4 regions of the Roseibium sp. M-1 genome follow, and region 2 is predicted to be linked to each of the others. Evidence: predicted binding sites of a transcription regulator. Region 2 holds the regulator's gene; each other region holds the start of a gene.
What was found. Region 2 encodes LexA, which represses DNA repair genes until DNA is damaged. Its sites were predicted from a motif close to TGTTCNNNNTGTGTTCNG; they were not measured.
Positions count from the first base shown of each region.

Region 1: the regulator LexA is predicted to act here: its motif matches at 1,801-1,818, upstream of parE (DNA topoisomerase IV subunit B).
Region 3: the regulator LexA is predicted to act here: its motif matches at 4,089-4,106, upstream of ACX3M4_RS10980 (PA0069 family radical SAM protein).
Region 4: the regulator LexA is predicted to act here: its motif matches at 2,617-2,634, upstream of ACX3M4_RS19595 (helicase-related protein).

Region 1 covers NZ_CM137257.1:777,289-784,518, forward strand. The annotation lists gene parE (DNA topoisomerase IV subunit B) at 1-1,707, opposite strand, end outside; gene ACX3M4_RS03590 (tetratricopeptide repeat protein) at 2,351-3,190, shown strand; gene ACX3M4_RS03595 (hypothetical protein) at 3,241-3,570, opposite strand; gene xth (exodeoxyribonuclease III) at 3,895-4,677, opposite strand; gene erpA (iron-sulfur cluster insertion protein ErpA) at 4,747-5,088, opposite strand; gene ACX3M4_RS03610 (deoxyguanosinetriphosphate triphosphohydrolase) at 5,240-6,457, shown strand; gene argS (arginine--tRNA ligase) at 6,556-7,230, shown strand, end outside.
Region 2 covers NZ_CM137257.1:1,053,746-1,060,975, reverse strand. The annotation lists gene ACX3M4_RS04855 (ComEC/Rec2 family competence protein) at 1-2,308, shown strand, start outside; gene lexA (transcriptional repressor LexA) at 2,398-3,108, opposite strand; gene ACX3M4_RS04845 (hypothetical protein) at 3,334-4,206, opposite strand; gene ACX3M4_RS04840 (acyl-CoA synthetase) at 4,203-5,795, opposite strand; gene ACX3M4_RS04835 (alpha/beta hydrolase) at 5,946-6,755, shown strand; gene fumC (class II fumarate hydratase) at 6,774-7,230, shown strand, end outside.
Region 3 covers NZ_CM137257.1:2,431,186-2,438,415, reverse strand. The annotation lists gene ACX3M4_RS11000 (F0F1 ATP synthase subunit B) at 1-541, shown strand, start outside; gene ACX3M4_RS10995 (F0F1 ATP synthase subunit B family protein) at 552-1,031, shown strand; gene ACX3M4_RS10990 (DUF4279 domain-containing protein) at 1,143-1,595, shown strand; gene ACX3M4_RS10985 (ribonuclease HII) at 2,234-2,887, opposite strand; gene ACX3M4_RS10980 (PA0069 family radical SAM protein) at 2,931-4,016, opposite strand; gene ACX3M4_RS10975 (substrate-binding periplasmic protein) at 4,182-5,018, opposite strand; gene ACX3M4_RS10970 (glycosyltransferase) at 5,357-6,052, shown strand; gene moaB (molybdenum cofactor biosynthesis protein B) at 6,290-6,847, opposite strand; gene ACX3M4_RS10960 (aminotransferase-like domain-containing protein) at 7,039-7,230, shown strand, end outside.
Region 4 covers NZ_CM137257.1:4,318,650-4,325,879, reverse strand. The annotation lists gene pyc (pyruvate carboxylase) at 1-1,980, opposite strand, end outside; gene ACX3M4_RS19595 (helicase-related protein) at 2,781-5,915, shown strand; gene ACX3M4_RS19590 (RNA-binding S4 domain-containing protein) at 5,915-6,316, shown strand; gene fdxA (ferredoxin FdxA) at 6,539-6,871, shown strand.

The sequences.
Region 1 (7,230 bases), 280 kb from region 2:
ATGTCCGCCCCGGATCAGCTCCGGCATTTCGCGGTAAAAGAATGTGATCAGAAGCGACGCGATATGTGCGCCGTCGACGTCGGCATCGGTCATGATCACGATCTTCTCGTAACGCAGATCCGGTTCGCGGTACTGGGAGCGGGTTCCGCATCCGAGTGCCTGGATCAGGTCGGCCAGCTGCTGGTTGGCAACGAGCTTGTCACGCCCGGCATTGGCGACGTTGAGGATCTTGCCGCGCAACGGCAATACTGCCTGATTGGCGCGATTGCGCGCCTGCTTGGCGGAGCCACCTGCAGAGTCGCCCTCCACAATGAAGAGTTCAGTGCCGTCGGACTGATTGGCGGAACAGTCGGCCAGCTTTCCCGGGAGGCGGAGCTTGCGAACGGCGGTCTTGCGGGCGACGTCCTTTTCCTGCCGCCGCCGCAGCCGCTCATCGGCGCGGTCGATCACCCATTCCAGCAGGCGGTTGGCCTGGTTCGGTGAGGCGGTCAGCCAATGGTCGAACGCATCGCGGACAGCGTTTTCGGTGATGCGGGTCGCTTCGTTGGTCGCAAGCTTGTCCTTGGTCTGGCCGACGAATTCGGGCTCGCGGATAAAGACTGACAGCATGCCGCCGGCAGAAGTCATCACATCATCGCCGGTGATAATGGCTGCCTTCTTGTTGTTGGTCAGCTCGCCATAGGCCTTCAGGCCGCGCAGGAGCGCATAGCGGAAGCCTGCTTCGTGCGTGCCGCCTTCAGGGGTCGGCACGGTGTTGCAGTAGGAGTTGACGAAGCCGTCCCCCGCGAACCAGCTCACCGCCCATTCGACGGAGCCGTGCTTGCCGGCGCCGTCGGTGCGCCCGGCAAAGGCTTCCTCGACGACGCGGCGCTCCTTGGTCAGGCGTTCCGCGAGGAAGTCGCGCAGACCACCGGGAAAATGGAACACGGCCTCGGCCGGAGTTTCATCTTTTTCCGACAAGATCTCCGGATCGCAATGCCAGCGGATTTCGACACCGCCAAAAAGATAGGCCTTGGAACGCGCCATCTTCAGCAGGCGCGCCGGCAGGAACTTGGCGCCTTTGCCAAAGATCTGTTCGTCCGGCTTGAAGCGGACCTGGGTGCCACGCCGGTTCTGCGTGTCGCCGACAAATTCCAGAGGTCCCTGCGGATGGCCGCGCCGGAAGGTCTGCCGGTAGAGCTTCCGGCTGCGGGCGACCTCCACCACCAGTTCCTCCGACAGCGCGTTGACGACTGAAACGCCGACGCCGTGCAGGCCGCCGGACGTCTCGTAGACCTTGCTGTCAAACTTGCCACCGGCATGCAGCGTCGTCATGATGACTTCGAGCGCGGACTTGTCCTTGAATTTGGGATGCGGGTCGACGGGAATGCCTCGGCCGTTGTCCGTAATGGTCAGGAAGCCATCCGCGCCGAGCGTCACATCAATCCAGGTTGCGTGACCGGCGACGGCCTCGTCCATGGAGTTGTCGATGACTTCTGCAAAAAGGTGATGCAGCGCCTTTTCGTCGGTGCCACCAATATACATGCCGGGGCGCCGCCGGACCGGCTCCAGACCTTCCAGCACCTCGATGTCGGCAGCCGAATAGTCCTCGGTGACGGCGACGGGCGCGACCGGACGCGGCTTTTGCGGCACGGGCGCGGGCAGATCCTCGGGAAGAGGTGTCGAGACCGCCGCATTGCCAGCAAATAGATCGTCTTTTGCGCTCATTCCGTATCGCCTGCCGTATTGCCTTTTGAAGTTCTGGTCGCCGTTGCCGGGACGTTCGGAGCCGTTACCTACACCGAATCATGCTTCAGTTTGAAGTACAAAGACAGAACGGCAAAGGAATTTGGCCAAAAGCCCCCGTTTTCAACAGATGGCGCGCCAAAAGATCGCGGTGGAAACAGATCGTCAACCCGGACGTGTTTCTATCGTGAGGCTCGTATGGGACGGGCCGGACCAAAAATGTGCCAATTCCGCAACACTTCATGACAGAGTCATATGCAACGCCCTGGAAAGGGGCAGTTGCCCATGTTCGGCCATGTTTGACCGTCACCCGTTGCGGTAATGTCAGTGCTGAAGCCCGGCAGAGCGGTCGTCCAGGTGAAAGAGCCAGGTCGACCTGCAAGGGCGCACAGAACCGACACATGAGTCTGGAAATGGTCTTATTTGGGCGCTGAACGGCCCAACTTAGGCCGAAATGATCGGCCATGTTTGGCCACTCCGATACATAGGCTTCCGGCAGCTTCGGCTCAAGGGGGCGAAGAGACTGCAAATGCGCTTGGCGCGGACAAAAAACAACAGCGTCCGTCGGGGATCAGGATCGTTGCCGGCGGATAATAGTGTGACTGGGATGCAAAAGAACAGCGCAATGGTTCAACGCATTGGAAAAGCCGGAACTGTGCTCGGCGCGTTGATCTTTCTCGGCTTGGCCGGGCAGGCGGCGGCTTTCGACGGCCAGCCGGCAGCGACCGATGGCAGCCAGGCGAAAAGCCGGACACCGTTCGAGGCGCTGATTTCAGGTATCGGCCAGTACAAGTCGGGCGACAAGGCCGCAGCTCTTACCTCGCTGCAGTTTGCCGCGGAAAACGGTCAGCTGCGGGCCGCCTGGAAACTTGGCAAGATGTACGCCAAGGGCGACGGCGTGCCCGAAGACGACATCAAGGCCTTCGAATATTTTACCCAGATCGTACGCGACCACGGTGAGGATCACCGGACCGCTCGGGATGCGCCTTTCGTCTCCAGCGCCTTTGTCGCGCTCGGGTACTACTATCTCTACGGTATAGACGGAAAGCTGCAGGTCGACCGCGCCCAGGCGCTTCGGAACTTCACCACCGCCGCCACCTATTACCGGGACGCCAACGCGCAGTATGAGCTTGGCCAGATCTACCAGGAAACCAACAGTCTTTCTGCTGTCCGCTGGTACAATCTCGCCGCGGAAAAAGGCCATGTCGGTGCGCAGGCGCGCCTCGGTGAAATTCTGTATAGCCGTGGCAAGTCGGACCAGAACAAGGCCCTTGGCCTCAAATGGATGACGATCGCCCGCGATCAGGCGGACCCCGCGGATGCAACCTGGGTCAATTCCCTACATGAGCAGTATTTCGCACCGTCTTCGGAAACGGTGCGCAAGCTTGCCAGGGCCATGGCTGATGACTGGCTCTTGAAACACAGGCCGGACATCAAGACTGCACAGCAAGTCACGCCTCAATAGGGCGCTTTCCAAGACAAACAAGATGGATCAAGGCCGGCTGGCGTCGCGCGTCAGATAGACGCGCGCAGGGTCCCCGACTGCTGCCAGGGCGTCTGCTTCAAAAACGGTAGACCTGACGGCAGCAAGCCGGTCCCACCGGTTTGCTGAAGCTGTGTCAACGGGCAGGGCGCATTGCTGAACTGCCAGGATGTATTGTTCAGCACCATGCCGCAGGTCGCCATGCGCAACCCATCCGGGCTCTTCAGGCAGATGCTTTCCCCAATACCATAGTCCTGGCCCTTGTATCGGCAGGTGCAGGACACGGATTGGGCTTGCGCGAGGGAGTTGCCTAGGACGAACAGTGTCAGTCCAGCGGCAGCAGGTATTTTCAACTGAGCCAAAACTCTCTTCCCGGCAGAACGGACTGCTGCCGGTGAAAGATGTCCGCATTTAGCCTTTGCGGACGGAGAGCGGCCTTTGGTTACCCCATGATCTTAAAAGCTTACCAGAGCGTCAGCTGACTGCAAGTCCCGAGCGGAGGCTGGCTAGGTCAGGATGAAGGTCTGGATTGACGCACCTGGATCACTCAATGCTTACCCTCTGGGAAACATCAAGATTTTGCGCCGGATATTCCCGTTGGTGGAAGTCGGCTGCGAGGCTTGATCAATCAAGCGGTTTACATTGGCAGTTGGGCACGAATGCGGACACCTAGAGTAAAGCGGGAATCACGCGGCGAGCCGGACCCAGACCGGTACGTGATCGGAAGGTTTTTCCCAACCGCGCACATGCTTGTCGATCCCACAGCCGGCAAACCTGTCCGTTGCCTGCGGCGACATCAGGATATGGTCGATGCGGATACCATTGTTCTTCTGCCAGGCACCGGCCTGATAGTCCCAGAAGGTAAAGGTCTCTGGCGCTTCGGTGCATGACCGGACCGCTTCGGTGAGGCCCAGATGGGTAAGGGCGCGGAATCGCTGCCGGCTCTCTGGCTGGAAAAGGGCGTCCCCGAGCCAATTTTCGGGGTTTTTCGCGTCTACGGGATCCGGGATGACGTTGTAGTCGCCAAGCAGGATGAAAGGGACTTCTTCCGCAAGCCGCCTTTGCGCCTGAACAATCAGCCGGTCCATCCATTCCAGCTTGTAGGGGAACTTCTCAGTACCCAGCGGATTGCCGTTCGGCAGGTAGAGGCAGCCGACCCTAACGGTGCCGAAGTCGGTCGGGAGGCTCGCCTCGATATAGCGGGCCTGCTCGTCCGCATCATTGCCGGGCAGGCCGCGTTCGACGTCTTCCAATGGGCTCTTGGAAAGCAGTGCGACGCCGTTGAACCCCTTCTGGCCGTGGGTTTCGACATTGTAGCCGAGATCTTCGAAGGCCTGGCGCGGGAAGTTTTCATCCACCGACTTGATCTCCTGCAGGCAGGCGAGGTCAGGGGAGGTTTCCTTCAGCCATTCGAGCACCGTGTCGATACGGGCTTTGACGCCGTTGATGTTCCAGGTCGCGATCTTCATGGCTGAGGTTGCCTCGGTTAGCAGCAGTGGCGCCGGGGCAGCCGGCCGGATGACGTTGACCTGTCGGGTTCAGATCGTGAAACTGGTGCCGCAGCCGCAGCCTGCAACGGCGTTAGGGTTGTTGATCTGGAAGGACTGGCCGATCAGGTCATCGACGAAATCGATCTCCGATCCACCCATGTATTGCAAGGAAATGGAATCGATCAGCACGGTCGCACCGGGCTTCTCGATCACCAGGTCGTCGTCTTCGCGGGCATCGACGACGTCATATTTATATTGCAGCCCGGAACAGCCACCACCCTCGACGCTCACCCGCAGCATGCTGCCTGAGGGCTCCTTCGACAAAATGGTGGCTATGCGCTTGGCAGCGCGTTCGCTGACTGTTACTCGATTTTCAAGTGTTTCGGTCATGTTCTGCCGACTCGTCGGGCTACCGGAACTCCGGAAGCGTGATACCTGATTTATTGAGATAAGTAAGTTTTGCAGTCCGCCGCGTCAATGCGTGGCATGCGTTGCAGGACACCGGACACGGGGACAACTCCGTGATGAATGGCTGGTTGAGATGGAAGCGGATATTGGTTTTGGCGGGCAATCGCGGGCGGTCTATGCGGAAATTCCGGCGGAAAGCCGCGGACGGCTGTTTCCCGAGGCGGAAAGCCCGACACGCACGCCCTTCCAGCGCGATCGCGACCGGATCATCCATTCTTCCGCCTTCCGGCGGCTGAAACACAAGACTCAGGTTTTCGTCTATCACGAAGGCGATCACTTCCGTACCCGGCTGACGCATACGATCGAAGTGTCGCAGATAGCCCGGTCTCTGGCCCGCGCATTGCGACTTGACGAGGACCTGGCTGAAAGCCTGGCCCTGTCACACGATCTCGGCCACACGCCCTTCGGCCACGAAGGCGAAGATGTCATGCATGAATGCATGGCGCCCTACGGCGGCTTCGATCACAACGCCCAGTCGCTCCGTGTGGTGACCCATCTAGAGCAGCGTTACGCGGAATTCGATGGGCTGAACCTTGCCTGGGAAACGCTGGAGGGCCTCGTCAAGCATAACGGTCCCCTGGTCGCTCCGGACGGAGCGCCGCTTGGAAAGTTCAAGGACAGCGAGTTGCCCTTTGCCATTCGCGACTACGCGAAAAGGCAGGACCTGCTGTTGCACACCTGGCCGAGCGCTGAGGCACAGGGAGCGGCCATCGCCGATGACATAGCCTATGACGCCCACGACCTGGATGACGGGCTGAGGGCTGGGCTGTTTGCCATCGAGGACATGCGTGACGTGCCGTTCCTGGCGGATATCCTGGAAGAGGTGGACGGCAGATATCCTGGACTTGAGGAGAGCCGTCGTATCCATGAGATCGTGCGCCGGTCGATCACGCGCATGGTGGAAGACGTAATCCGCCATGCAATGCACAATCTGGAAGACCTCACTCCGCAAAGCGTTGAGGATATCCGCATGGCCGGCCGCTGCCTTGTCGGGTTCTCGCCTGAGATGACGGCTGCGGAAAAGGAAGTAAAGCGTTTCCTGTTCGCCAGGGTCTACCGGCACGAAGACGTTCTCGCCGTCCGTCGGCTGGTGGCGCGGGTGGTCAAGGAACTGTTCGGCAGATTTCTTGCCGAGCCGGAGCTGATGCCCAAGCCCTGGAACAGCGGCCTTGAGCAGTTGAATGAAGCCGGGATCGCCCGGCGCGTCTGTGACTATATTGCAGGCATGACCGACCGGTATGCCATTGAAGAACACCGCAGACTGTTTGACGACACCCCCGATTTGGGGTAGGCGCTTGGGCGACTTTCAAGCCCCGTGGCGCCGACGGTGAATGCCTTCGCAGCGCGCGGGGGCTTTGTGTTTGAAAAGCAAACCCTGATCGGTGCTCAATGAATATTTTCGCGGACTTCACGCAACGCGTCAAAGACGCACTTCAAGATCTTGATCTTAAAGATGCAAATGGAGAGGCGCCTGATCTGTCACGCGTTGTTGTCGAGGCTCCCCGCGATCCGGCCCACGGTGATCTGGCCACCAATGCGGCTATGGTTCTTGCCAAGGCGCTTGGATTGAAACCACGCGATCTTGCCGAGACGCTCGTTGCAAGGCTCAACAGCGACCCGGACATCCGTGAAACCACCATCGCCGGCCCGGGCTTCATCAATATGCGGGTGACACCGGCCGTCTGGCAAAATGTACTCGCCCGGGTGCTTGATCTTGGGGTTGCGTTCGGTGCGCAGACCCGCTCGCCTGCACCCAAGGTCAATGTCGAATATGTTTCGGCAAACCCGACCGGCCCGATGCATGTCGGCCATATCCGCGGCGCCGTCGTTGGCGATGCACTGGCCAACTTGCTTGAATTTGCCGGCAACGAGGTGGTCAAGGAATATTATATCAACGACGCCGGATCGCAGATCGAGACCCTGGCGCGCAGCGCTTTCCTCCGGTACCGCGAGGCGCTTGGTGAAGACATTGGCGATATTCCAGCAGGCCTTTACCCCGGCGACTATCTGAAGCCGGTCGGTGTCCGGCTTAGGGAAGAGTTCGGGGAAACGCTCAAGGACCGG
Region 2 (7,230 bases):
CCGCACTGTCGTCATTTCAGCAGACATTCCACAAAGCGGCGAACGGCTGCGCGACAGTCAGGGGCTGCTTTGGTGCGCCTTTGCTTTTGCCGCGGGCATCGCCGTTCACGGCTATTTGCCGGAAGAACCGTCTTGGGTCTTGTTGTCGGCGCTGCTGGGTGTGGCTGCGTTGGTGGCTTTGGCCAGTCGCCGAAGGAACAACCTGGCTCTTCACACAGTTCTTTTGCTGGCTTTTGCCGGTGGTGCAACGACGGCATCCATCAGAACGGCTGCTGTTGAAGCGCCCCGGCTGGCGGAAGAGATGAACGTCACGCTCACTGGCCTGGTACTGGAGCGCCAGGAGGATGCGGCCGGGATCCGTATTGTGCTTGCCGTGCAATCCGTAGGCGATCATCCGGCGGACGAGATTTCCTTTCCCGAAAAGGTTCGCATGCGGGTGCCTGCCGGCGGCAGCGACAGGGTCGGGGACTTGGTGCGGGTTAGGGCACGATTGTTTCCACCGGCCGGGCCGGTCTTTCCCGGTGGTTATGACTATTCGTATCGCGCCTATTTCGACGGCATCGGGGCGACTGGTTTCAGTTTCGGGCCCGCGCAATCGGCCGGTCCGCGTGAGCTGTCGCTGCGCATGCGGGGCCTTTCCGGGGTGGCTCAGGTTCGGGAGACAATTGCGCAAAGGATCCGGGCGCCTCTCTCTTCCGGACCGGAAACGGCCTTGATTGTCGCCCTTTTGGTCGGCGATCGCAGCGGTATTGGTGAGGACGAGGAAGAGGACCTGCGTGCAGCGGGGCTGGCCCATATCCTCGCTATCTCCGGCCTGCACATGGCGCTGTTTGCCGGTGGCGCCTATGGCGTGGTGCTGTTGCTGCTGGCCGCGATACCATCCCTGACGCTTTACCGGCAGATCCACAAATGGGCCGCCGTGGCCGCGCTAGGGGCGGCAGTATTCTATCTGGCGCTGTCAGGCGCGGCCGTTGCGACCCAGCGCTCCTTTCTGATGATCGCGATTGTCTTCATGGGGATCGTCTTCGGCCGGCGAGGTCTTACCTTGCGCAGTGTTGCCCTTGCCGGATTGGTGCTGTTGCTCATAGCGCCCGAACGCCTGTTTGCACCAGGGTTCCAGACGTCTTTTGCGGCGGTGATTTGCCTCGTCGCTGTCTATGACCTCTGGCGCAAACGCAGCCGCGGCGATTTTTCTGAACCGAGCCGGCCCTCCGCCTTGCGGCATCTTGCTATATTTCTGTCCAAGTGGATCGCGGGCCTATTTGTTACGGCACTTGTCGCCGGCCTGGCGACAGGCATCATCGGGGCGCACCACTTCGGCCGTATTGCGCCATACGGAATTGTCGGCAACCTGCTCGGCATGCCGGTCTTCTCGCTCATCGTAATGCCGATGGGAGTTATTGCACTTGTTCTGATGCCGTTTGGTCTCGCCGCTTTGCCACTGGCGGTCATGTCTTTTGGTTTGTCGCTGCTTCTGAAAATCGCCAGCTTCACGGCGGGGTTGGGGGCGGATGACAGCATGCTCGGCCGTCTCGATGGGCTGGCCGCGCTGCTGCTTCTGGCTGCGCTCTTTGCCGGTCTATTGCTTCCTGGCAAAAAACGCCTGATTGCAGGGGTGCCGCTCCTGGCCGGTCTTCTGGTCGCGGTGGAAACGCGCCCGCCCGACATTCAGATCGCTGCCCGCGGTAGCCAGCTGGCAGCCAGGGATGAAGCGGGCCAGTTGCGTTACGCGGGCCGGACCGGGTCGTTTGCTGCAGAGCTCTGGATGCAGGCGGAGGGGGTAGCGTCGCAGGAGATCTTGTCGCGCAAGATGAAATCGCCTCAAAGAAAGTGCGACGCTGACGGCTGTGTGGTCAAGGCCCATGGCAGAAAAGGAGCGGTGGAACCTGCAGAAACTGCTCAGCTTGTCGTGATTGCGTCGCCCAAACGGATCGAAGCCCTGGAGATGGATTGCCGAAAGTCAGATCTTGTCGTGACCGATCTAATCGCGCCGCCATCTTGCGGGGCTGCACTCGTCCTGGACGGCCAGATGCGTCTCAAACGCGGCGCTGTTGCCATATGGCTGGAAGATCAAGGTGAGAATGAAGTTGTCCACGCTGCTGCAGCAGCCAGTCCTGAGACCATTCCGGCAGCACAAAGCAGCGCACCTGATCACCGCCAAACCCCGTCCGGAATTTCAAAGCTGCTCTTTGCCATTCCCGACCCGCCGCGTCCATGGCACAGACCCGGAACGGTGACACGTGCAAGCCTCGCCAAGGCAAAGAGATCCGATCCGGGGAAAACAACAGCAAAAGTCGCGAAGCCATAGAACAGGAATGGTCTACGCGTGCGTACAGACGGATCGTTTCTTCGAAAGCAATCAACTGGGACCCGAGAGATCCGGTGACTGCGCGTTTTCTAGTACTGCCGAAAAAGCGCGATCAGGCGGCCTTGAACACGAACGCGTCCGGGACCGAAGATGCGTGTTTCGTAGGCCGGGTTGGCGGCCTCAAGCGCAATCGACGCGCCTTTTTTGCGCAGGCGCTTCAATGTGGCTTCCTCTTCATCCACCAGAGCAACGACGATATCGCCGCTTTCGGCGCTGTCGGTGCGACGAATAAGGACGGTGTCACCATCCAGAATGCCGGCTTCGATCATGGAATCACCGCGAACCTCGAGTGCATAATGCTCTCCGCGCCCGAGCAGTTCCTGTGGCACCGTAATCGAATGACTGTGCGTCTGGATTGCCTCTATCGGCACACCAGCAGCGATGCGGCCCATCACCGGTATCTCGGTAACGCCAGCAGCAGGCTCGGGAGCAGGGCGTGCCGGTTCCGGTTTTCCGAGCGAGCCCTCGATCACCTCCGGAGAGAAGCTGCCGCGCGGTCTGGGAGCACCGAGTCCGGGAGCAATTGAGTCTGGCAGGCGAACAACTTCCATTGCCCTTGCCCGGTTGGGCAGGCGGCGGATGAAACCACGCTCTTCCAGCGCCGTGATGAGGCGGTGAATACCCGACTTCGACCGCAGGTCGAGCGCATCCTTCATTTCGTCGAAGGACGGCGGCACGCCGGTTTCTTTCAGTCTTTCGTGAATGAACATGAGCAGTTCATACTGCTTGCGCGTCAACATGCCGGTTTCCCCTGACCGAGAAATGAGTCTGGTACAAATCAAGAACACATTACCTGTTCTCATTGTGTTCTGCAAGGGTAAATGTTCTCTTACTGTTCTTGGAAGAGTGCATATGGGCAGTGGATCTTTCTGCGGTTCCGGTTTCCGCCGGTCGCACGATTTAATAATTGAAGGCGGCGCCGACCGGATGTCAGCAATTCTGTCACAGCCGGTGGCGTCTGAGGGTCAACCGCGATCCGGCTCCCTCAAGAGGAGTTCACAGGTAATCAACGTCGGCGCGCCGCCAGGGCTCAGCGTGCCGCTGAAAAGTCGTCCTTGAAGGTCTATTGCCCGGATCGGCAGTGAGAGATCCTTGCCGGAAGAACCTCTGATGCCGGGTTGAAGAAGAATTTCGGAGATAAGGCCCGTCATTGGCGGCCCTTCCAGAAACTGCGCTCCGGCAAGGCTGCCGAGACCCATGACTTCGAAAGTGCCTGCGCCAAGATTACCGGCAAGAGCGGCGACGCTGTGGTGAAGGTCCGCAAAGGGGGCGAGTGTTGTGATCAGGGCATTGGTTTGCGGTTCGGTTGCCGTCTCCGGATCGGGTTTGACGCGGAAGAGCGTAAATTCCGTCTCCGGGTCCAGGGCGGCTTCGAACATTGCACCTTTGAGACCGAAGCCGGAGACCATACCGGCCAGGCTTGTGGTGAGCGTTTGCGGCAATAGATGGCCAAGACGCCAGGCACTGTCTTCAAACCAGTAGGCGTGAATGTGCGCAAACCAGGCTCCGTCCCGCCAGCCGAGGATTGCAACAGCGGTTTCCAGGACGGCCCCCCTGGAGGTCTGCGTGTCGCTGTACCAGGCCGCATGACGGTCATCGACTGCACGGTCGGGCATCACATAGTCAAAGGGTGCCAGCGTGAGGCCGCTGAGATCGAGAACGCCGGAGCAGTAACCGGACTTGTCGGCAAAAGTGCCCAGCGCTTCAAGAAAGGGGACACCGGCTTCAATTTCAATGGAAACCGGGTCGGCACGGCAGGGGACAAACGGGGATCGATCTTGCGCAACCGGTCCAGGATGCCTGATGTCCGCAAGCCTGACGGGAGCGGGGCGCCTCACAGCAGGCCCTTTTCCGACAGGAACTCTTGGACAAGCTTTTTCGTGATCTTGCCATAGGCGCTGGTCGGCATCTCTTCGATGAAGAGATAACGCGCCGGCATCTTGTATCGGGCCACCTTGCCGTCAAGAAAACCGGAGAGTTCCTCTGCGGTCGGTACATCACGCGTCGCCAAGTCCGCAACCGCAACGCAGACAGCGAGGCCAACCTCACCCCATTGCCGGTCGGGTATGCCAAGGATGGCGACTTCACCGATGCCGGGATGGCTCAGCAGAACCTCTTCCACTTCCTTCGGATAGACGTTGGAGCCACCGGAAATATACATGTCCGAAGCACGGCCGGTCAGGTACAGGTATCGCTGCTCGTCCATATGGCCGATATCTCCGGTACGGAACCAGCCATTGCCGAAGGATTTTGCGTTCGCGGCATCGTCGTCCAGATAGCCTGCACAGACAGCCGCACCGATCACGCAGACCTCGCCGGTCGCATGCGGCGGCAGAATGGTTCCCTCTTCGTCCTGGATGGAAACTTCGATGCCGGTTCGCTCAGTGCCGCACGTACCGATGCGAGCTTCCGGACCGTCTTCCAGAACGTGGTCCAGCGGCCGCAGCACGGTGATGTTTCCGGTCACCTCGCCGAGGCCGTAATATTGCACCAGAACCTTGCCGAGTTTCTTCAGGGCCAGCTTCTGGTCTTCCCGGTACATGGGAGCTCCCGCATAGATCACGTGGCGCAGGCTTGAATGGTCGTAATGGTCAACTGCCGGGTCTTCGACCAGCCGTTTGACGATTGTCGGCACGGTGAAGAGGTTGCTGACCCGGTGTTTTTCGATGAGCTCGAAGGCGAGTGCCGGATTGAAGCCGCCTTGCGGCATCAGGATATGGGCAGACCCCGCCGAAAGTTGCGCGATCATCTGCAGGCCGGCGCCGTGGGAGAGAGGGGCGATCACAAGGGAGGCATCTGCTTCGCTTGTGCCCGGCAGGAGGTCGGCCAGGTAGTTGACGCAGACAAAGCCGATCTGGCCGTGGGTCAGCACGACTGCCTTGGGCCGGCCGGTGGAGCCTGAGGTGAAGAAGAGCCAGCAGGGATCGTTATGGTCGACCGGCGCGTTCTCAACCGGCTGACCCAGGCATAGGGAGATAAGGCCTTCGTAGCTGTCGCCAAACCCGCTTTCGCCAATGCTGATGCAACCGGCAAGGTCTGGCATCGCCGTGCGGACGGCGTCTGCCTGAGCCTCAAAGGCCGCATCGCAGAGAAAGACCCGAGCTTCGGCTTTCTCCGCGGCATAGGCGGTTTCTCCGGGTGCCTGACGAAAGTTGCAGGGCACCCAGACAGCGCCAAGGCGAAAGGCAGCGAGCATGATCTCGCACATCTGATTTGAATTCTGTGCCTGGACGAGAATCCGGTCGCCTTTCCCGATGCCGTATCGGGTGCGTAATGCATGGGCGAGGGCACTAACGCGCGAATCGAACTGTTGCCATGTCCAGCTAGTGCCTTCCCAGACAATCGCTGGCCTGTGCGGCCAGCGGGCGGCGTTCCTGGTCAGGAAATGCGCCAGGTTGGCAACCCGGTTGGAACAGCGCTCCGTCATTTGAAATTCAACTCCCATTGCTTTCGCCGGAGACGTTAGGTTGGGCGTGACTGTTTTGACAAGGTGTGATTGCCGATAGGTCATTCCGCTTTCACGGCAAATCGTGCAGGATGCGCACCGCGAATTTCGAAAAGATCCCGAGGCACTTGAATGAACGACATGACCATTACCGATTGGGACGATGCCTACTCCAACATGGCGCATATTCCAGACGCCGACGCACTTGTGGAACGCTGGGCACCGGAAGCGGAAGCCTTTCGAAAAACTTGGATCAAGAAGGATCTGGATGTCGTTTACGGCGAAGGGGAGCGGCATCGATTCGACGTCTTTCATCCGGAAAGAAAATCGAAGGGGCTGATGGTCTTCGTTCACGGCGGCTACTGGCTCCGCTTCGACAAAAGCTTTTGGTCGCATTTTGCAGTGGGTAGCCTCGCAAACGGGTGGACGGTGTGCATGCCTTCCTACGATCTCGCCCCTGCCGTCCCCATTTCCCGTATGACCCGACAAGTCGGCGAGGCCATCAACAAGGCGGCAAGCCGGGTCGGGGGAAGCTTGCGGCTGGCCGGTCACTCGGCAGGAGGGCATCTCGTGTCGCGGATGGTATGCGACGACAGCCCCCTTGCACCAGAGGTGCTCAAACGGATCGAAAAGGTCGTTTCCATAAGCGGGCTGCATGATCTGCAGCCTCTCCGGAACACTGCCATGAACAATGCCTTCAAGATGAGCGAGGAAGACGCCATCGCGGAAAGCCCGGCCCTGAAGACTGCCGCAGTCGATTGCCCGGTCGTCGCCTGGGTCGGCGGTGGGGAGCGTCCGGAATTTCTCCGCCAATCGAAGCTGCTTGCGGACGCCTGGCCAAGCGCCACCTATCATGAAGACCCGGGCCGGCACCATTTCGACGTGATTGATGGTTTGAAAAAGCCTGACAGCGACCTGACAACTGCTCTCTTGGCCTCGTGATACATCTGAAAAATCGACATGCGCACGGAAAGTGACAGTCTCGGCGAAATCGACGTCCCGGAAGACAAGTACTGGGGCGCCCAGACGCAGCGATCTCTGCGCTACTTTTCGATCGGCAGCGATCTGATGCCGATAGAACTCATCCATGCGTATGGGATCTTGAAAAAGGCGGCCGCGCAGACCAATGCGGAACTGGATTTGCTGCGTGACGATCTTGCCGGACTGATCGAGACGGCGGCGGGTGAAGTGGCCGATGGAAAGCTGGATGCGCATTTTCCACTGCATGTCTGGATGACGGGAAGCGGTACCCAGACCAACATGAATGTCAACGAGGTGATCTCCAACCGTGCGATTGCTCTTGCCGGCGGGGTGCTCGGTTCAAAGGATCCGGTTCATCCCAATGATCATGTCAACCTGTCGCAATCGTCGAACGACACGTTTCCGGCAGCAATGCATATGGCCGCGGCGCTGCAGG
Region 3 (7,230 bases), 1.4 Mb from region 2:
GAGCACAGAAGGCACGCACGAAGTCATCGAAGTGCCGGCCGCGGAGCATGGCGCGGGTTTCCCGCCGTTCGACAGCACCACGTTTGCCTCGCAGCTTCTGTGGCTGGCGATTACGTTCGGCGTGTTCTACTGGATCATGAAGAACGTGGCGATGCCGCGTCTCGCAGGCATCCTGGAAGACCGCAAGGACCGCATTGCCGGTGATCTGTCCGAGGCCAACCGCCTCAAGGAAGAGACCGACGCTGCGATCGCCGCCTACGAGCAGGCTCTGGCCGAAGCCCGTAACAAGGCGCATGGCATTGCCCACGACACGCGGGCCAAGCTGAAGGCCGAACAGGAAGCTCGCCGCGAAAAGGCGGAAGCCGAGCTGAACGGGAAGCTGAAGGCAGCGGAAGCCCAGATCACCGCAACCAAGACCGAAGCCCTTTCTCAGATCGGGGAAATCGCCGGGGACACCGCCGCAGCGCTCGTCGAGCAGCTGATGGGCAAGGCTCCGACGAAAGCCGACCTGACCAAGGCGCTGAAATCGGCGATGAACTGAGGAGACCGTCATGGACGCTACATTTTGGGCCACGGTCGGTCTGATCCTGTTCTTCGTCTTGATCATCTACGTCAAGGTGCCGGGCAAGATCGGTGCATCGCTGGATGACCGCGCGGAAGCAATCCGCAAGGAACTGGAAGAAGCGCGCAAGATGCGCGAAGAAGCCCAGGCTCTTCTGTCGGAATATCAGCGCAAGCGCCACGAAGCTGAAGGCGAGGCGGAAGCCATCATTGCAGAAGCCAATTCGGAAGCAGAGCGCCTGACGCTCGAAACGAACCGGGCTCTGGAAGAAATGATCGCTCGCCGTACCAAGGCCGCGGAAGACAAGATCGCTCAGGCGGAAAGCCAGGCGATTGCCGAAGTCCGTGCCAAGGCAGCTGACGTTGCCGTCGCCGCAGCCGAGGAAATCCTCACCGCCAAGGTGAAGGACAAGGTCGCCGACGACATCCTGGCCAAGAGCATCGCACAGGTCAAAGAACGCCTGAACTGATCTTTGGGTAGAGTGCTGAAACATTGAAAGCGGCCTTTCGGGGCCGCTTTTTTGTTGAACTGAACTCAAAGCTGTCAGTTATGGGTCCGCTTAAATTTTCTGGAGAAGCCGATGGTAGCGCCACCCGAAACCGATCGGGAATATGCCTATTTTCACGCAATCGGCAGTGAAGATGCCACAATTGTCACAGGCATCCTGAAACTTGAACCGAGCAGCGTTTGGAACGTTGGTGACACGTTTGAGGTAAAGGGCAATACGCACCTGCGCCCGGGATCAAGTTGGCGGCTGGACAGCGGCCTTTTGGATCGGGATCCGCTGTCGGATCACGTCGCAGAGTTGCTCAGGCGGCTTGAACCGAAGAAAAACCAGCTGCAAGAATTGCAATCGGGCTTCCGAACCGAGATCGTGTGTGTGGCATTCGTCCATTCAAGCTTCGACTGGACTTTGGAATTCGATCTGCAAAGGCGAGCAACTTCGCTGGGCATTTCCTTCAGATTTGATTTCTATCCTTTTGGCGATCTTCACGAGGAAATCGTCGGGATGAGAGAGCTGCTCCAGCGCTGAGCTGCAGGGTCAAGCTCGAGCCGAAAGAAGCTCAAGTGACCACCGAGCCGGGTGGTGATCATTTCTTCAGAAATAGAAACTGCAACCAATGACCAGAACAACGGAAAGCAGGACACCACCCACCCAAAGCATGGTCGCGGCCTTCTCATAACGCTGATCCAACATCATTTGAAAATCCTCCCGTTTCGCGGTCAAAGGCATGCTCGAAGGCGCGCCTTACCGTTGTCTTAAGGGAAAGGGTTAACTTGGCATTTGGCGACACCCTGCCCGGAAGATGCCAAGCAAAAATTCCGGTTTGTCTGACCGGACCGGAGCGGGCGTCAGTTGGTCTTCGCCTTAAGTTAATGCCAACCTCAACACATATGAACCCATCTGATGGCGCTGTTCCGGTTTGCCGGCAAGGCGCGTTGCGCAGGACGGCCTGGCTGGTCGTTCAAGCGGCGTAGCGCGGTCCGGCGATCTGGAACAGGCCAAACGCGGTCAGATCGGTTCATATGTGTTGAGGTTGGTATAAAAGGGCGGCCGCGTAGTCACGGCTTATCTCGAGCGGAATCTGTTGGACAGCTCTCCGGGGCGTCTGAAAATCGCCCGTGTGAGCCTCACCTGACTCGGCAGTCATCAACACCCGTCAGGCTCGGTTACAGGTTGTCCGCCACCAGCCGCACCGGCCTGAAACTCATCCGGTGGTGCGGCGAGGGGCCCAGCTTTTCCAAGGCCGCCTGGTGCTGCGGCACGCCGTAGCCCTTGTGCTGGGCAAAGCCGTAGCCCGGACAATCCCGCTCCAGCGCGACCATCATCCGGTCCCGTGTCACCTTGGCGACGATGGAGGCTGCGGCAACGCAGAGACAGCGTCCGTCGCCCTTGATAAGCGCCTGGCCGGGCTGTGTGAGGCCCGGCGGTACATCGCGTCCATCAACGAGGACATAGTCCGGAATAACCGACAGATGGCGGACGGCCCGGACCATCGCCCGCAAGGTCGCGCTGCGAATGTTGAGCCGGTCGATTGACGAGGGTGCGGCGCTGGCAACTGAAACAAAGGCAGAGGAGACGATCTGCTCAAACAGCTCTTCGCGCCTTGCTTCCGTCAGCTTCTTGGAATCGTTCAGGCCATCGGGCACCCGGTTATAGTCCAATATGACGGCAGCCGTGACCACCGGCCCGGCCCAGGGGCCGCGGCCCGCTTCGTCGACCCCGCAGATCCGGCCACCGAACGCTTTGGCATGCTTGCGCTCAAGTTTCAGGTCCGGGCTGTCCGGAAAGGCAAGGTCAAAGAGGGACGGGGTATAAGCCATTTCCGAAACCTGCCGCCCGCCTGACGATTTCTCAAGACAATTGTCAGAAGAGGTCCAGTTGCACACCGCCTTTTTGCGGCTGGACAAAGGCGTCCGTCGAGAGCTTTCGGCGGCGCAGGTTGAGGCCGAAGCGCTTGGCAGCCAATGCGAAGCGCTTGGCGATCTGGTCGGCGTATGGCCCGCGTCCGCGCATCCGTTCACCCCAGTTGGCGTCATAATCCTTGCCGCCGCGCATGGAGCGGACCAGGCTCATGACATGGCGGTAGCGGTCGGCACGCTCCCGCAAAAGCCAATCGCGGAAGAGTTCGGAGACTTCAAGCGGCAGGCGCAGGAGCACGTAGGCTGCTTCCGTAGCACCATGCTCCGCGGCAGCCTCCAGCAGCTTCTCGATTTCGTTGTCGTTGAGGGCGGGAATGATCGGCGCCATCATCACGGAGGTCGGGATGCCGGCCTCCGACAGGGCCCGGATTGCCTCTAGCCGCTTGTGCGGGGCCGAGGCGCGCGGCTCCATCGAGCGGCAGAGCTTCTTGTCGAGCGTCGTGACGGAGAGCGCGACCTTGACCAGGTTGCGCTCCGCCAGCCGGGCCAGAATGTCGATGTCGCGCGTGACCAGTGCCGACTTGGTGACAATGGCAACCGGATGCGAAACCGTCTCCAGTACTTCCAGGATCTCGCGCATCAGCTTGTAGCTGCGTTCCAGCGGCTGATAGGGATCCGTGTTGGTGCCGATTGCTATGACGCGCGGCGCATAGCCCGGGCGGGACAGCTCCCGCTCCAGCAGCCGCGCCGTATTCGGCTTGGCAAAGAGGCGGGTTTCGAAATCGAGACCGGGAGAGAGCCCCATGAAGGCGTGGCTTGGCCTTGCAAAACAATAGACGCAGCCATGCTCGCAGCCGCGATAGGGATTGATCGAGCGGTCGAAGGAAATGTCCGGCGACTGGTTGCGCGTGATGATCGTGCGTGCCTGTTCTTCCTGCACCTGGGTCTTCAGGGGTGGCAGGTCTTCCAGGCTCTCCCAGCCGTCATCGAAACCTTCCCGCGACAGGGGTTCGAACCGGCCGGACTTGTTGGTCGCTACGCCGCGACCGCGCCGGCGGTGGTCGGCGACGGCAAGCGGGTCTGCGTTCACGGAGACCGGCTCAGCGCTTGTGGGTATCTGATTGGAGGCAGTGAGAGGCACGCGACAGGTTCCGACTCATGTGAGAACATATAGGGAACATACGCCCGGTGCGTGCCCTTGGCAAGACAGCTCTACGGCATGAAGGCTTCGGGGGTCGTCGGCCGCCTCGCGGGATCAGGAGCCGTCGCGCTCCGGACTTCCCGGGCTTCGCCCGAGATATTTGACGAGGATCGCATCCAGGGTGCCGTCGGCTTTCATCTCCCGGATGGTCTCGTCGTAGCGGGCGACGAGACCTTCAATGTCCGGGTAGGTGGAGGCCCTGGTAAAGACGTTGTAATAAGGCCTTGTGATCAGCGGCTTGGGCAGGAAGGCAAGCTGGTCCAGGCGGCCGGATTTCTTTTCCTCGTAGAGCGTTGCAATGGTGTTCATCGGCACGACGTCGATCCGTCCGGCCAGAAGCATGCCGATCTGGAGGGTATTGTCGCCGATAGTCTGGAAATCGAGGCCGGACTCCAGGAACTCCGGCGTATAGGCGAAATCCAGCGTTTTACCGACCTGCAGTCCCCTGAAATCGTCGAAGCTCTCATAGGAGATCCTGCCCACATCCTCTGCCCGGATGAAGAAGTTCCAGCTGATGTCGATATAGCTTTCCTGCGGATAGTGGAGAAACTCCAGCCGGTCCGGCTTCTTTGAATAGACGAGCAGGATGTCGGCGCCTCCAGAGCGGGCTTCCTGCAAGATGCGGGCGGAGGAATCGATCATTTCCACGGAGTAGGTCAGCCCGAGCCGTCGCATGACCTCGTCCAGGACCTCTATGTCGATACCCTTGAAGGTTCCGTTGTCCTCGAACTTGTAAGGCTCTTCCGGGGTCGCCAGCACAATCAGGTCACGCGCCAGGGCACTGCCCGTAAACATAAGCAGCGAACACGCAAGGCCGATCAGGCCAGGAAAAAACCGCAGGCGCGATTTCGCAAGGCGGGTGCCGGAAAGGACATGTTTTACTGCAGGCATTCGCGCGACCAGTTCGGGTTTCTGGCGGAAACGAACTCTCAGCTTTGAGGCTGGCTCTTAAGATACCATGAATCCGTTTGACCGCATTCATGCATATTCAGCCGTTTTTCATCCGGACTCCAAAATCCCATTTGCCCGTCGTCGTGGCGTTGGGCAAGGTTCCGGAGTTTTCGGCAAAAGTTATTCTTTCCGATCGCCCAGAAGGACCGCGAGGAAGAGATCGTCCGGGGGCGAGCACTGCCGATTATTGGGCCGTGTTAAGAAACACAGCAAAAAACCACCCGGCATTTGCGTGTCCACCTCGCACTTTTTGAAATTTTCATGTAAAACTCTGGATCATGATCAGCGTCATTATTCCGACAATAAATTCCGAAGCCGAACTGGTTCATGCCCTGTCCGCTTTGGTGCCGGCGGCTGCCGAAGGTGTCATCCGTGAAGTGATCGTCATCGACGGTGGTTCCTCGGACAACACAGAAAAGGTGGCCGACGCTGCCGGTTGTTCCTGGGTAAGCCGTCCGGGGAACCCGCGCAGCGAGCGGCTTGCCCATGGCGCCTCCATCGCACGGCGCGGTGAATGGCTTTTGTTCCTTCAGCCGGAAACCCTGCTTGAAAGTGGCTGGCATCATGAAGCCCAGGCCTTTATCGAGCGGGCCGCCCGGGCGCCCAACGGCCCGCGCATGGCGGCAAGCTTCCGCCTGCGGCACGAGGCCTTCGGTCTCAGTGCCCGGGTGAGTGAAGCTTTCGCGGCGCTGCGCACGCAACTTCTCGGCATGCCCTATGGCAACCAGGGGCTCCTGATTTCACGGCAGTTCTACCAGAAACTCGGCGGCCACAAGCCCTTGCCGGAACTGGAGGACCTGGACATTGCCAAGCGGATAGGCCGCAGCCGCATGATGTTCCTGCGGGCCGCAGCCGTCACCTCCGGTGCACAGGAACGCGAAGGTTTGATCTCTCGCCTGCGGCAGGCTTCCGCCCGTTTCTGCGTCGGTACCTTGCGCATTCCGGCGAAGGTTGCGGTGAAGCTGCACGGGTAGCGTTTCAAGAGCCTTCGGTGCGTCGTTGCAAGCTAAAGTCAAGCAAAGTCAAGCTGCCGTCCCCCACAAACACCCTCATCCTGAGGAGGACCGTCAGGTCCGTCTCGAAGGATGGGCGGCTTGCTCCGCAGTGTGCTGCCCATCCTTCGAGACAGCGCTTGCGCGCATCCTCAGGATGAGGTCGGAACGTGATTGGTTCCGTTGCAATTGAGACGGAATGCTGGTGAATGACTGGGGTCACGCTTCCCTGAGTTTGCCTCGCTTCAGGTGTTCGTCGAGACGGGGCATGATCTCCACAAAATTGCAGGGCATGTGGCGGTAGTCGAGCTGCCATTTGAGGATGCCGTCCCAGGCGTCCTTGCAGGCGCCGGGGGAGCCCGGCAGCACGAAGATATAGGTTGCCCCGGCTACGCCGCCGGTCGCCCGGGACTGGATGGTCGACGTGCCGATCTTGTCGTAGGAGATCCGGTGGAAGACCTCGGAAAAACCGTCCATGCGCTTTTCGAAAAGTGGCTCCACGGCTTCCGGCGTCACGTCGCGCCCGGTGAAACCGGTGCCGCCGGTGGAGATGATGACGTCAACACCCTCAGCGCCAATCCAGCCTTTGATGACCGCCTGGATGGCGGGAACGTCATCGGTGACGATCTTCCGGTCCGCCAGCTTGTGTCCGGCCTTTTCGATGCGCTCCGCCAGCGTGTTGCCGGAGCGGTCCTCCGCCAGCGTGCGCGTGTCGGAGACGGTCAGAACCGCAATGTTGAGTGGTATGAACGGGCGGGTGTCGTCGAGGCGGGACATGGGCATCTCCTTTGTTTTCAAGACATAGGCGATTGCGAGCACGCCTGCCAGAGGGCGCGTCAAAACGGCCGGTTGGAGGATGTGCGCGAAACAAAATTACAAAAAATAACAAGATTGGGACACTTGCAAAACATTTAGGTCAGTATTATTGACTTAAATAACCAAGACAAACCAATTGCAACGAGCCAAGCATGACAACCTGGGACAGCCTTTTCGCCCGACGCGCAAGCCGCATGCGCGCTTCGGAAATCCGCGAACTTCTGAAACTTCTGGACCGGCCGGACGTGATCAACTTCGCAGGCGGCATTCCCGACCAGGCGCTGTTTCCGGCTGAGGAGTTCAAGCAGGCCTATCAGGACATCCTCGCAGGACCGGATGCGGGA
Region 4 (7,230 bases), 3.3 Mb from region 2:
GTCCATGGAAACGCGCATGTTATCCACCCAGTTGAGGCAGTCGAAGACGCGGAAGAGGTCGATGCCGTTTTCCGCAGCTTCCGCCACGAAATACTTGACCACATTGTCCGGATAATTGGTGTAGCCGACACCGTTGGAGCCGCGCAGCAGCATCTGCAAGAGGATGTTCGGCGCCTTCTCGCGGACCTTGTGCAGGCGCTCCCACGGGCTTTCCGTCAGGAAGCGCATGGCGACATCGAAGGTCGCTCCGCCCCAGCATTCCAGCGAGAACAGGCTCGGCAGGCCGGAGGCATAGGCATCGGCGATGTTGACGATGTCGTGGGTGCGCATGCGGGTTGCCAGCAGCGACTGGTGCGCATCGCGCATGGTCGTGTCGGTGACGAGCGTGCGCGTCTGGTTCTTCATCCAGGCCGCGAAGCCCTTCGGACCCAGTTCATCCAGAAGCTGGCGGGTACCGGACGGCTTGTCATTGCCAAAAACCGGAATGACGGGACCGGCGACATCCTGCGGTGGACGGGCACGGTTTTTCGTTTCCGGATGGCCGTTCACCGAGACGTCGGCGATATAGGTCAGCAGCTTGGTCGCCCGGTCCTTGCGGCGGGTCTGCTGGAAGAGCGCCGGGGTCTCGTCGATGAAGCGCGTGGTGTAGTTGTTGGCCTTGAAGTCCTCATGGCCGATGATGTTTTCCAGGAACACCAGGTTGGTGGCAACGCCGCGGATACGGAACTCGCGCAGGGCGCGGTCCATGCGCTTGCGGGCATCTTCCGCCGTCGGCGCCCAGGCCGTGACCTTTTCCAGCAGAGGATCGTAGAAACGGGTGATGACCGCACCGGAATAGGCCGTGCCGCCGTCAAGGCGGATGCCGAAGCCGGTGGCACCGCGATAGGCCGTGATGCGGCCATAGTCCGGAATGAAGTTCTGGTCCGGATCTTCCGTGGTGATGCGGCACTGCAGGGCATGGCCGTTGAGGCGGATCTTGTCCTGCGAGGGAACACCGCTTTCCGGCGTGCCGATCTTGTTGCCTTCGCAGATCTTGATCTGCGCCTGGACGATGTCGATGCCGGTGACTTCTTCGGTCACCGTGTGTTCCACCTGGACGCGCGGATTGACCTCGATGAAATAGATGGCGCCGGTGTCGGCATCCATCAGGAACTCGACCGTACCGGCACCACGATAGCCGACCGTCTGGCCGATCTTGAGGCCGTACTCACAGAGTTCCGCGCGCTTTTCCGGCGACAGATACGGCGCAGGCGCCCGCTCGACGACTTTCTGGTGGCGGCGCTGGATGGAGCAGTCGCGCTCGAAGAGATGCACGACGGTCTCGCCGTCGCCGAGGATCTGCACCTCCACGTGGCGGGCACGCTGGACCAGTTTTTCAAGGTAGATCTCGTCCTTACCGAAGGCGGCCTTGGCTTCGCGCTTTGCGGCCAGAACTTCCTTGGAAAGCGTCGCCTCGTCCGGAATGACGCGCATGCCGCGGCCGCCGCCACCCCAGGAGGCCTTCAGCATCACCGGGTAGCCGATCCCGGCCGCCTGGCGCTTGATTTCTTCCAGGTCGTCCGGCAGCGGGTCGGTTGCCGGCATCACCGGAACGCCAGCCTCGATGGCAAGATTGCGCGCGGCGACCTTGTTGCCCAGCCGGCGCATGGTGTCGGACTTCGGACCGATGAAGGTGATGCCCGCCGCCTCGCAGGCATCCACGAATTCAGGGCTCTCCGACAGGAGGCCGTAACCCGGGTGGATGGCATCGGCGCCGGAGAGTTTGGCGACGCGGAGGATCTCGTCGATGGAAAGATATGCCTCGATCGGGCCCAGTCCCTTGCCGACCTGGTAGGCCTCGTCCGCCTTGAACCGGTGCAGGGCCAGTTTGTCCTGTTCGGCATAGATCGCGACGGTCTTCATGCCGAGCTCGTTTGCGGCACGGAACACCCGGATCGCGATTTCGGACCGGTTAGCAACGAGAATTTTTGTTATCGCCAAACGCCCTCTCCCCCTAATTTTACGCAAGACGCGGAGCCAGTTTCGGCAAGATTTCTACTTTGGTCGGACCCGCTTGAAAAGGGGCAGACGTTATGTCCTTTTTTTAACCTGGAAAATATTTTTGCGTTTGCACCCGTAAACGCCGGAAAATCAATGCCAAATTGATTTAAGTCCCGGCAAGAGAAATATTTTCAGATCCATTGCACTGCAGCAATTCCCGAGCGGAAACCGACACGCATACCCTCTGAAAGCGACCCGGCGACCGCTGCTCCGTTTCGGCACACGCCCCCGGCCGCAAAACGATTTCCGCTGACGCAGCAAAAAATTCTCTAGAAGTCTCGCAGTGTGAAGGCACTAGATCTTGTGGGAACAAATCCGGAATCTCGTCGAGTCAGCGATTCGTCCGGGATTCGTTCCCCCTGTGTCCCAGGGTAAACGGAGCTCTCCCGCAAGGCCTTTACGCCGTTTTCCAAAAATTAATCATTGACACGGATTCGCGGCAAATCACCACGCCTTGCCGCGAACGACTCAAACCCTTGGCCAGATTCACGATTTCGTGGCATCGCCCACCCGGGAAACCACATGTCGTAGGGAACAAATCCTGAATCGCCCGGAGTCACCGATTCGGTTTCGGTTTGTTCCAGAGTCGTTCTCCACAACTTATTTGAGTGCCGGAAAAACCCGACCATCTGGCCAAAAGACTAGGGACACAGGCTCCATGCCTGTGCTAGACACGCGGCACCAGATATAGGCGCCGGTCAATCGCGCCTCGCCGAAGAAAGCTGATCACAAGCCTCCCCATGCCCCGTCCCCAGACCCTGCCGCTGCCGCCGTCGACCCGGTCCCGCACAGTGACGGCCGTGCTCGGACCGACCAATACCGGCAAGACCCATCTTGCCATCGAGCGCATGCTGGCGCAGCCCTCCGGCCTGATTGGACTGCCGCTGCGCCTTCTGGCGCGCGAGGTCTATACCCGTGTTGCAGAGCGCGCGGGCACGGAAGCGGTGGCGCTCGTCACCGGCGAGGAAAAGATCGTTCCGAAGAACCCGCGCTTCTGGGTGTCGACGGTCGAGGCGATGCCGCTGGACCTCAATACGGAATTCGTCGCCATCGACGAGGTGCAGCTTGCGGGCAATCTCGACCGCGGCCATGTCTTCACCGACCGGATCCTCAATCTGCGCGGCCGGTCCGAAACCCTGCTGCTCGGTGCGGCCACCGTGCGCCCGCTGCTGGAAAAGCTTCTCCCGGGGCTCAATGTCGTCACGCGGCCGCGTATGTCGATGCTGACTTATGCCGGATCGAAGAAGGTCTCCCGCCTGCCGGCCCGCTCGGCCATCGTCGCCTTCTCGTCCGACGAGGTCTATTCCATCGCCGAACTAATCCGCCGCCAGCGCGGCGGGGCGGCCGTGGTGCTGGGATCGCTGAGCCCGCGTACGCGAAATGCCCAGGTGGAACTCTTCCAGAACGGAGATGTCGATCACCTGGTCGCGACCGATGCCATCGGCATGGGGCTCAATCTGGATGTCCACCACATCGCCTTTGCGGGCAACCGCAAATATGACGGCTACCAGTACCGCCAGCTGACCCCGGCGGAGATGGGCCAGATCGCCGGGCGCGCCGGCCGACATACCAAGGACGGCACATTCGGGGTGACGGGCCGGGTCGATCCCTTGGACGACGATTTGATCGAAGCAATCGAAAGTCACCATTTCGCCAGCCTGAAAGTGCTGCAATGGCGCAACAGTGCGCTGGATTTTTCGTCGGCTAACGCCCTGCGCAACAGCCTTGATACCGTGCCGAAGGAAGAGGGTCTCGCAAGGGCACCCGTCAGCGACGACGTCACCGCCCTTGAACATTTGTTGCGCGATCCTGAAATATCCGGAATGGCCAGGGGCGAAAAAGCGATCGAATTGCTATGGGACGTGTGTCAGGTCCCCGACTATCGTAAGATCGCGCCGGCAAACCATGCAGAGCTGCTCAACACCATCTATACGCACCTGATGCGGGACAAAGCGATCGCGGATGACTGGTTCACGCGTCAATTGGCCTTCGCAGACCGCACGGATGGTGATATCGACACTCTCGCAAACCGGATTGCTCATATCCGGACGTGGACTTATGTCGCCAATCGTCCCGACTGGCTGGCCGATCCGGCCCACTGGCAGGGCGAGACGCGCGGCATTGAAGACAAACTATCCGACGCCCTTCACGAGCGGCTGACACAGCGCTTCGTCGATCGGCGGACAAGTGTATTGATGCGACGTTTGAGAGAGAACGCGATGCTGGAAGCAGAAATTACATCGAGCGGCGATGTGCTCGTGGAAGGTCAGCACATCGGGAATCTGCTTGGCTTCCGGTTTGCCCCCGACGCGGCGGCCGAAGGCCCGGACGGCAAGACCGTGCGCGCGGCCGCGCAAAAAGCCCTGACCACCGAAATCGAAGCCCGCGCCGAGAAGCTCGGCAAGTCGGAGAATTCCGATTTCGTGCTGACGTCCGAAGCTGTGATCCGCTGGCGCGGCGAACCGGTGGCTAAGCTTGTTGCCGGTGAAGACGTGCTGGCGCCGACAGCTCTGCTTCTGGCTGACGAACATCTGACCGGCCCGGCACGGGACAATGTCCAGACCCGGCTCGATCTCTGGGTCAAGGCCCAGATCGACACGCTATTGAAGCCGCTGATGGACCTGAAAGCGGGCGAAGGGCTGGAAGGCCTTGCCCGCGGCATCGCGTTCCGCATCATTGAAGGCCTCGGCATCCTGGAGCGCCAGGAAGCTGCCGACGAGATCCGCCAGCTGGACCAGGACATGCGCGCCGGACTACGTAAGCACGGCGTCCGTTTCGGCGCCTACACGATTTTCGTGCCCGCTCTCCTGAAACCGGCTCCGAGCCAGCTGCTGGCCCAGCTCTGGGCACTGAAGCACGGCTCGCTGGACATGCACGGGATGGCCGAGCTGCCGCAGCTCTCCGCTTCCGGCCGCACCTCCATTCCGGTCGACGAGACCATCGACAAGGCGCTTTACAAGGTCGTCGGCTTCCGCGTCTGCGGCCCGCGCGCCGTGCGTGTCGACATTCTGGAACGCCTCGCCGACCTGATCCGGCCGCTGATCGCCTGGAAACCGCTGGATGCTGAAGTGAGCCCGCCGGACGGCGCGGTCGCGACCGGCGGCGGCTTTACCGTCACCGTTGCGATGACCTCCCTGCTCGGCTGTGCAGGCGAGGATTTCTCCGCTGTCCTGAAGTCGCTCGGCTATCGCTGCGAGACGAAGGAAATCCAGCGCCCGGTCACCGCGAAGCCGGAGACCGCGGAAGGGTCTGCACCCGCTGAAGCAGCTGCACCGGCGAACACCGCCGAGGCACCGGCCGAAACCGGCGCTGAAGCACCTGCCACCGAAGATGCCGTGACCGAGACAGCTGTTACGGCTGAACCGGCTGCCGCGCCGGAAGCTATCGAGGCTGTCGCAGTCGCAGAGCCCTCTGCCGAAACTGCTGGCGAAACCGCTGTCGCGGACGCTCCGGCAGTCGAAGGCGATGCAGCAGTTGCTGCAGAAAGTGCCCCTGCAGAAGGCGAAGCTGAAACGGAAACCGTGACCATCGAAATCTGGCGCCCGGGCCGGCACGACCGCCGCCCGCGCGGCGGCCGTCCGGACCAGCGCCGCGGCGACAACCGCCGGGGTCAGCAGGGCCAGGGGCAGCATGGCCAAGGTCAACAGGACCGTGAAAACCAGGGCGACCGCCCGAAAGGTGGCCGCGGCGACCGGCGTCCGGGCAAGGGCGGCCAGAAGTTTGACGGCCGCGGCCGTGGCCCACGGGATGGCCAGAAGGGCTTTGACGGCAACCGCCGCGACAAGGCACCGAAGGACAAGCCGATCGATCCGAATTCGCCGTTTGCCGCTCTGATGGCGCTGAAGGCGAATATGGACAGCAAGGACAAGAAGTAATTACAGCGCCTGATCCCCAAGCTGCCAGCGGCAGCCTGCGCATCGACAAGTGGCTCTGGTACGCCAGGGTCACCAAATCCCGCTCCCTTGCCCAGAAACTTGCAACATCCGGCCATGTGCGGGTGAACAAGGACAAGATCGCCTCGGCCAGCAAGACCGTGAAGGCGGGCGACGTCCTGACCATTGCCCTCGACCGCAGGATCCTCGTTCTGAAGGTGGTGATGCTCGGCACCCGGCGCGGACCTTACGAGGAAGCACGCAAGCTCTACGAGGATCTGTCTCCCCCGCCTCCGCCGAAGGAAGCGCCGCCTCCGCCGGCTCCCGGCCAGCGGGAAGCCGGCAGCGGCCGCCCCACCAAGCGCGACCGGCGCAAGACGGACGCCCTTCGGGGTGAAGAGTAAAGCGCTGCGGCGCGAGATTTCAGCAAGTGCCGGAAATTCGGAAAAACTTTCTCTCCTTCGGCCGGACTGCGTCATCCGGAACGCTTGCACCGCTTTGACAAAAGCGATACCCAACAGCGCATGAGACTTTTTACGTGCGCCTTCCATTGAGAGCGGCACGAAACCGACCGCTGGACCGATGGGCTATGACGAGCCAGGTTCAGGCGCCGAATGAGGATAGCGATGACCTACGTCGTCACGGACAACTGCATCAAGTGCAAATACACCGACTGTGTCGAAGTCTGCCCGGTGGATTGTTTCTACGAGGGCGAGAATTTCCTCGTCATCAATCCGGACGAATGCATCGACTGCGGCGTCTGTGAGCCGGAATGCCCGGCCGAGGCCATCCTGCCCGATACCGAACCGGGCCTCGAAAAATGGATCGAGATCAACGCCGAATACTCGGAGAAATGGCCGAACATTACGGAGAAGAAGGATCCGTTGCCGGACGCCGAAGAGTTTGACGGCAAAGAAAACAAGTTCGAGAAGTATTTTTCTCCGAATCCGCCTGCCTGATTCGTTTTCAGGCTGGTGCGGCAGACTGACGCAAGTTGCGTACGGCCTGTCGAAAACGGCGATTTCTACATGGGTTTCAGACACCTGCCCGGGGCATTCCGGCAGGTGTGCTGTTGTGTTTTCGCACCAAGAAAGCTCAGTACTTTAATTTTCCACAAAAGTGTGGTAGGTATAGAAGTTAGTCGCCAACCACGAGAACAACCCCCAAAATGGACTTTTAGGTTTTCTGTTCCGGATTTGAAGCACCGGACAGATCAAGGTCCCGGCAGCTCATATGACTGATCAAGGTTCTAGAGTGGAAAACGACGACTGACCAGCCCTGACACGCCGCATATCAACAGGCGTTCCACTATGGATCG